2 linked regions of the Bradyrhizobium diazoefficiens genome follow. The protein of the gene in region 1 interacts with the protein of each later gene in a pairwise test. Links are inferred from orthologs where the notes say so. Each region holds a gene or a part of one and is shown in the gene's direction. Other genes may lie near its edges.

Region 1 (3,431 bases):
CGCGGCCTGCGCCTCGGCGAGGTTCGGGAACACGATCTGGTGGATCCGGCGCTTCTCCGGTGTGGCGAGCAGATCCTTGCGCTGATCGAACAGCTTCTTCGCGTCGTCATCGGAGACGTCGCTCCATTTGGCGATCTCCTCAGGCGAGATCACGGCGAAGACGATCTTGCGAAATTCGGGCGCGCGGAACTGGACCTTGTGATCCTCGAAATAGGCGGCGAGCGCCTCGGGCGAGGGCGCGTCGATCGTGCCTGCCTGCGCCGTGTCGAGCCTGACGAATTCGATCGCGCGCTGTTCGTTCTGGAAGCGCGTCGCGACGTCGAGCATGGCCGTCGGCGGCTCGAGGCCGGCACCGATCGTGCCGGTGATCTGCCGGCGCAGTGCCACCTTGCGCTGCTCGGCCACGTAGCGCTGCTCGGTGTAGCCGAAATTGCGGATCAGGCCCTGGAAGCGGTTCGCATCGAATTTGCCGTCGACGCCCTTGAAGTTCGGATCGTTCATGATGAGCTCGCGGATCTGGTTGTCGGACTGGCCGAGCCCGAGCCGGCGCGCGTTTTCATCGAGGGCGGCTTCCGCAAGCGTCTGCTGCAGCACCTGGCGGTCAAGGCCGAACGCGCGTGCCTGTTCCGGCGTCAGCGGGCGGCCGAACTGGCGGCCGATCTGCTGGAGGCGGTCGGTGTAGATCTGGCGGAACTCGTTCAGCGAAATCTCGGTGTGCCCGACTTTGGCCACCGTGGACTGGCCGAAGCCGCGGAAGATGTCGGCAATCCCCCAAACGCCGAAGCTGATGATCAACACGCCCATCACGACGGCCATGATGGTCTTGCCGACCCAGTTTGATGAGGCCTTGCGCATTCCTCGAAGCATTTGGTCCAACTTGTTTGGCAGGAGGGGAACGGGAGCGCGTCTTAATGCAGATTCCGCAGAAGCGCGTCACCAAATTGATATGCCATCATAAAGTGGCGGCTTTCCCCCCGCAACCTCGGCTCAGGCCGGCCTTCAATCTGCGGTTAAAGGCCCCAGAGCGTTTTCGAGCGAAGTGGACCCCGGTTCGCGTCAAGAAAACGCGTCAAAACAAGAATCTGGAACTGCTGCGGCAGCTCTGCTAGCGCATGCACACCTCATTTTGCTGGAAATTGACATGACCGATGCCATCCGACCGCTGATCGCCGGCAATTGGAAAATGAACGGGCTGAAGGCTGCGGCCGCCGAATTCGACGCCATGCTCAATGGCGCGGCAGAGGTGGCCGGCAAGGCCGATCTGCTGGTCTGCCCGCCGGCGACCCTGATCGCGGGCTTTGCCGACAAGGTGTGCGGCAAGAAGGTCGCCGTAGGGGCCCAGGATTGCCATCCCAAGGCGTCCGGCGCCCATACCGGCGATATCGCAGCCGAAATGCTGGCGGACGCGGGTGCGACCGCCATCATCGTTGGCCATTCCGAACGCCGCGCCGACCACGGCGAGGGCGATGCCCTGATCCGGCAGAAGGCGGAAGCCGCCTGGCGGGCGGGAGCGGTCGCGATCGTCTGCATCGGCGAGACCCAAGCCCAGCGCGATTCAGGGCAGACCCTGGACATCCTCCGCGGCCAGCTCAACTGCTCGCTCCCGGACGGCTCCACGGCCGCCAATCTGATCGTGGCCTATGAGCCGGTCTGGGCGATCGGCACGGGCCTGACCCCCACGGCCAAGGATGTCGAGCAGATTCATGGCTTTATTCGGGAACTCCTGACCATCAGGTTCAAGACGGATGGGGCTAAGATGCGGATCCTGTATGGCGGCTCGGTCAAGCCGTCGAACGCGGCCGAGCTGATGGCGGTCAAAGACGTCAACGGTGCGTTGGTCGGCGGGGCCAGCCTGAAAGCGGCCGATTTCCTTGCGATTGCCAAGGGCTGCCCCTAGCTAGGGGTAACGCGCGGCCGTGGCCGATCGGGGGTGGCAATGCCCCTTCCGATCGTGTAACACCGCGCAACTTCAGGAAAACCCGCGAAGCGCGATCGGCCGCCGTCTCGGCGCTGTCGGCTTGTGACGGAAGGATACTATGCAGACTGTTGTGATCGTCATCCACCTCATGATCGTTGCCGTCATGATCGGTGCCGTGCTGCTCCAGAAGTCGGAAGGCGGCGGCCTCGGCATGGGCGGAGGCGCGGGCTTCATGTCGAGCCGCGGCACCGCGAATCTGTTGTCGCGCACCACCGCGGTCCTCGCCGCCGGCTTCTTCCTGACCAGCCTGTTCCTGTCCTGGTACGCTGGCTACAACCGTGCGCCGTCCTCGATCATCGGCCAGCCGGCGTCGCAGACCCAGCCGGCCGGCGGTGGGCCGATCACCCCGCCGACCTCGGGCGGCATTCTGGATACGCTGAAGAAGGCGGACGAGCAGCAGCAGGCCCCGGCAGCGCCGAGCGGCCCGCAGGTGCCTCGCTCGCAATAAAGCAGGGGGGCCATGCAGGGCGGTGGCTACCGTCCTGCATCAACACCCCCCATCAAGGCTCTGTCACCACTCTTAGTTTTGGCTCACCCACAGGCCCCCAGATTCTTTGGGGCGGAATACGAATCGCTTTGGCGAATCGGATTCGAGGGATTAGAGGTTAGGTCCCATGGCGCGGTACATCTTCATCACCGGCGGCGTGGTTTCTTCGCTCGGCAAGGGTTTGGCTTCAGCGGCACTCGGTGCCCTGCTGCAGGCCCGGGGCTACAAGGTCCGCCTCCGCAAGCTCGATCCCTATCTCAACCTCGATCCCGGAACGATGTCGCCGTATCAGCACGGCGAAGTGTTCGTGACCGATGACGGCGCGGAGACCGATCTCGATCTCGGTCACTACGAGCGCTTCACCGGGCGGCCCGCGACGAAGCAGGACAACATTACGACGGGGCGCATCTACCAGGACATCATCTCGAAGGAACGCCGCGGCGATTATCTCGGCGCGACCATCCAGGTGGTGCCGCACGTCACCAACGCGATCAAGGAATTCGTCCTCTCCGGCAATGACGATTACGATTTCGTGCTGGTCGAGATCGGCGGCACCGTCGGCGACATCGAAGGCCTGCCGTTCTTCGAGGCGATCCGTCAGCTCAAGAACGAGCTGCCGCGCGATCACGCCATCTATATTCACCTCACGCTGCTGCCGTACATCCCGAGCGCGGGCGAACTGAAGACGAAACCGACGCAGCACTCGGTGAAGGAGCTGCGTTCGATCGGCATCCAGCCGGACATCCTACTCTGCCGTACCGATCGCGAGATCCCGAAGGAAGAGCGGCGCAAGCTCGGCCTGTTCTGTAACGTGCGCGAGAGCGCCGTGATCGAGGCGCGCGACGCCGACAGCATCTATGCCGTGCCTGAAGCCTACCACGCGGCGGGCCTCGACGACGAAGTGCTCGCCGCCTTCGGCATCGAATCGCGCATCCCGCCGGTGCTCAAGAGCTGGCACCAGATCAA
Region 2 (3,507 bases), 170 kb from region 1 along the record:
CCAAGGATGGAGCCCGGAAATGACTGTCAGATCGTTTCGACTCCTGGCGCCCACCCTTCAAAAACCCCGAGTCGAATCGGGGGTCTTGCTTTGGGCGTTTGGGGGCCCGGAGTCGAATCGCAGCTTGATCAAGCGTGGTGAGCGGTTGAAAAGCGCCGGCCTGTCACGCCGGAGGTCGCGGGTTCGAGCCCCGTCTCTCGCGCCATTTTTGGTAGCATCTTCAAAAACTTAGCAGTACGTCCTCAGCCTGATTGACGACGCCTGCGTCGAATCTCGCGCGTTGCGTTCGTCCGGGGCTGGCGGGAACGCGTGGATTCCCTGACAAATCACGCGAAACCCACTCCGCTGGCCGGCGTAGTCAATCCCATCTCGAATCGTCTAGGCCTTCGGGAACTTGGCAGTTTGGGAGCCCTGCAAGCTTCCGCGCGATACCCGAGGAGGCCAGATATGGCGAAGAAGGCAGCTGCTCCCGCCACGATCACTCTCAAGCAACTCGCGGCCGACATCGCGGAGAGTCAGGGCCTCTACAAGAAGCACGCCGAGGCCGTCTTGACCGACATGGTCGATCTGATCACCAAGCACCTCAAGAAGGGCGACCGCGTCCGCATCGTCGGGCTCGGCATCCTCCAGGTTCGCAAGCGCGCCGCCCGCACCGGCCGCAATCCCGCCACCGGCGAGGCGATCCACATCAAGGCCAGCAAGAAGGTCGCGTTCCGCCCGGTTAAGGAACTGAAAGAGGCGATCTGACGCTACTTTTCGTGAAGTCTGATCCGCCTTCGTCCGGCCGCAACGCGGCCCGCTTTTCTGGTATACCGGTTGCTTCCCAAGAACTGCTCCCAAAAGAGCTGCTCTCAAAAGACCTGCTCCTGAAAGCCCCGGCGGTTTAATCAGACATGTCCCTGACCTTCGCGCATACCGTGACCGAGCGCTTCCTGCGCTACGTCACCATCGACACCCAGTCCGATCCGAATTCCCCGGCCTCGCCTTCGACCGAGAAGCAGAAGGATCTTGGCCGCGTTCTCGTCACCGAGCTGAAGGCCATGGGCGTCGCGGACGCCCATCTCGACGATTACGGCTATGTCTACGCAACGATCCCGGCCAACACCGAAAAAAAGGTGCCGGTGATCTGCTTCTGCTCGCACATGGATACCTCGCCCGACGTCACCGGCAAGGACGTGAAGCCGCAAATGGTGAAGAACTATCGCGGCGGCGACATCACCTTGCCGGGCGATACGACCCAGGTGATCCGCTTCGCCGAGCACCCCGCGCTGAAGAACCAGATCGGCAATGACATCATCACCACCGACGGCACCACGCTGCTCGGAGCCGACAACAAGGCCGGCGTCGCCGAGATCATGGATGCCGCGCATTTCTTCATCAACAATCCCGACGTGAAGCACGGCACCATCAAGATCCTGTTCACGCCGGACGAAGAGATCGGCCGCGGCGTCGACAATGTCGACATCAAGAAGCTCGGCGCCGATTTCGGCTACACCATGGATGGCGAGAGCGCCGGCAGTGTCGAGGACGAAACGTTCTCGGCCGACGGCGCCACCATCACCATCACCGGCGTCAGCGCCCATCCCGGCTATGCCAAGGGCAAGATGGAGCACGCGATCAAGATCGCTGCGGCCATCGTCGAGCGGTTGCCCAAGGAAGGCTGCTCGCCCGAGACGACGTCGGGCAAGCAAGGCTTCCTGCATCCGGTCGGCATCGAAGGCGCGCTGGAACAGGCGACCCTTTCCTTCATCGTGCGCGACTTCACCGAGGAAGGATTGAAGGAGAAGGAGGTCCTGCTCGAGACCATCGTCAAGGATGTGATGAAGGATTTTCCGCGCTCGACCTACAAGTTCGAGATCCGCGAGCAGTACCGCAACATGAAGCAGGTGATCGACCGCCACCCGCACATCCTCGAATACGCCATCGAGGCGATCCGCCGCACCGGCTTGCGTCCGATGCGCACCGCGATCCGCGGTGGCACCGACGGCTCACGCCTCTCCTTCATGGGCCTGCCCTGCCCCAACATCTTTGCCGGCGAGCACGCGTTTCATTCGCGGCTGGAATGGGTGAGCCGGCAGGACATGGAAAAGGCGGTCCAGACCATCGTGCATCTGGCGATGATCTGGGAGGAGAAGGCGTAAGCCTCGTCCGTTACGGCACCGGCGTGGCGCGCCGGCCACGATGGAAGCGGTTGGAGCTCGCCATCCAGTTCGGCAGCGGCTCACCATCGCGGTGCCGGCCGCCGGCCACGGCGGCGGCCCACGCCACGGCGGCACCGATCAGGGTCGCCGCCGCAACCGAGAAGGCGACGATCACCGAATTGCGCCGAGCGCGGTTGATCGCCGTCTGGGAGGCGACGATCGACCCATCGACCCGCCGCTCGGCATCCGGCGCAGACAGTCCCGTCAAGGCGGCGACCTGCTGCACGAGATAGGCGCGATCATCGGTGCCGACGCCGCTATGGCTTGATGACGTCATCAGGATGCGCCCGGCTTCGGCACGGGCTTCCCGCATATCTGTGTTGGGAGGCTGCCGCGGCGCACGGAACAGCTTGTCCAGCTCGTAGCTCAACAGCGGCTCGGCCGACGTCGCATTCCCGGCCGAGCTTCGCATCGGCGAGCGGTCGATCGCCGCCGCACCGATGATCGCCAGCAGGGTCGCGCCGATCAGCACGGCGAGCGCCCAGGACGTCAGCCCATGAAGCCCGTCGCGCCGCTCGCCGTCATCCTCGATCGTTGCCAGCGCAGGCGCCGGTCGTGCTGTCCGGCCGGCGATGTAACCGCCGAAGCCGAAGCTGACGATCGCCTGAATCATCAGATACAGCCCCGACAGCAGTGCCAGCGCGGCCGACGCATCACGCCAGGTCGGCGAGGCCGAGCTCACGCCAAGGCCGACGGCCACGCCAAAGCTGACCAGGATGAACGACATTGCGCCGGCCGCGAAAGCGCCGGCGATGACGGAGCTCCACTGGATGCTCCGTCGTTCCTCGGCGGCCATGAGGCCGCCTTCCATCACGTCTTCCCGCACGAGAGTTTCGATCGCCATAGCTTTTCTCTCAGCGCAGGCCGAAGAACGACAAGATCGCCATGATCACCACGATCAGGCCGATCAGATAGATCAGTCCGTCCATAGTCCCATCCTCCTCAAATGCTCCGCGGCGCTAATGAGGGGGACCGGCGAACGTTCCTAATTTTCGCGACGAGCGGGAACGAACCCGCGGAAGGCGACTTGTAGGCTCAAGTCCCAAGGATGAAGATTGTGAGCACGAAAGGCCTCAGCCGGTCAGCCCCGGGGCTGGGGTCTTTTCGTATTCTGTTTTGCGCGTGCGTCATCGAGTTCCCCACAGGTAACATTATTGCGGGTCGACACTGTTCCGACCGCCATGCTACGGCAGGCGGATCAGGACCCTGAGTGCAACAGTGACCGCGATCCGCCGCCCCCACAGCTTTTGCTCCCTGCGCAATTGGCGCGGGCTCGTGGCTGTGCTGGTTGCGGTGATGTACCTGC

The links. The genes of interacting proteins can lie anywhere in the genome.
Region 2: the proteins of tpiA (region 1) and pepT interact in binary tests that used the Escherichia coli proteins (3 or more experiments, as listed by UniProt). The link is inferred for Bradyrhizobium diazoefficiens from one-to-one orthologs.

The regions. Positions count from the first base shown.
Region 1 is NZ_CP067102.1:4,195,245-4,198,675, forward strand. The notes cover bases 214-3,019. They hold tpiA (triose-phosphate isomerase), read left to right. Parts: upstream 214-1,141; coding sequence 1,142-1,897; downstream 1,898-3,019. Other genes in these bases: JJC00_RS19525 (SurA N-terminal domain-containing protein), read right to left, coding at 214-867; secG (preprotein translocase subunit SecG), read left to right, coding at 2,037-2,426; JJC00_RS19540 (CTP synthase), read left to right, coding at 2,593-3,019. In the rest of the region: more of JJC00_RS19525, read right to left, coding at 1-213; more of JJC00_RS19540, read left to right, coding at 3,020-3,431. UniProt on the Escherichia coli protein: Involved in the gluconeogenesis. Catalyzes stereospecifically the conversion of dihydroxyacetone phosphate (DHAP) to D-glyceraldehyde-3-phosphate (G3P).
Region 2 is NZ_CP067102.1:4,024,819-4,028,325, reverse strand. What follows is about bases 136-3,017. They hold pepT (peptidase T), read left to right. Parts: upstream 136-893; coding sequence 894-2,141; downstream 2,142-3,017. Other genes in these bases: JJC00_RS18610 (hypothetical protein), read right to left, coding at 2,152-3,017; JJC00_RS18620 (HU family DNA-binding protein), read left to right, coding at 448-747. Also shown: JJC00_RS18625 (hypothetical protein), read left to right, coding at 1-23; more of JJC00_RS18610, read right to left, coding at 3,018-3,045; JJC00_RS18605 (hypothetical protein), read left to right, coding at 3,420-3,507. UniProt on the Escherichia coli protein: Cleaves the N-terminal amino acid of tripeptides.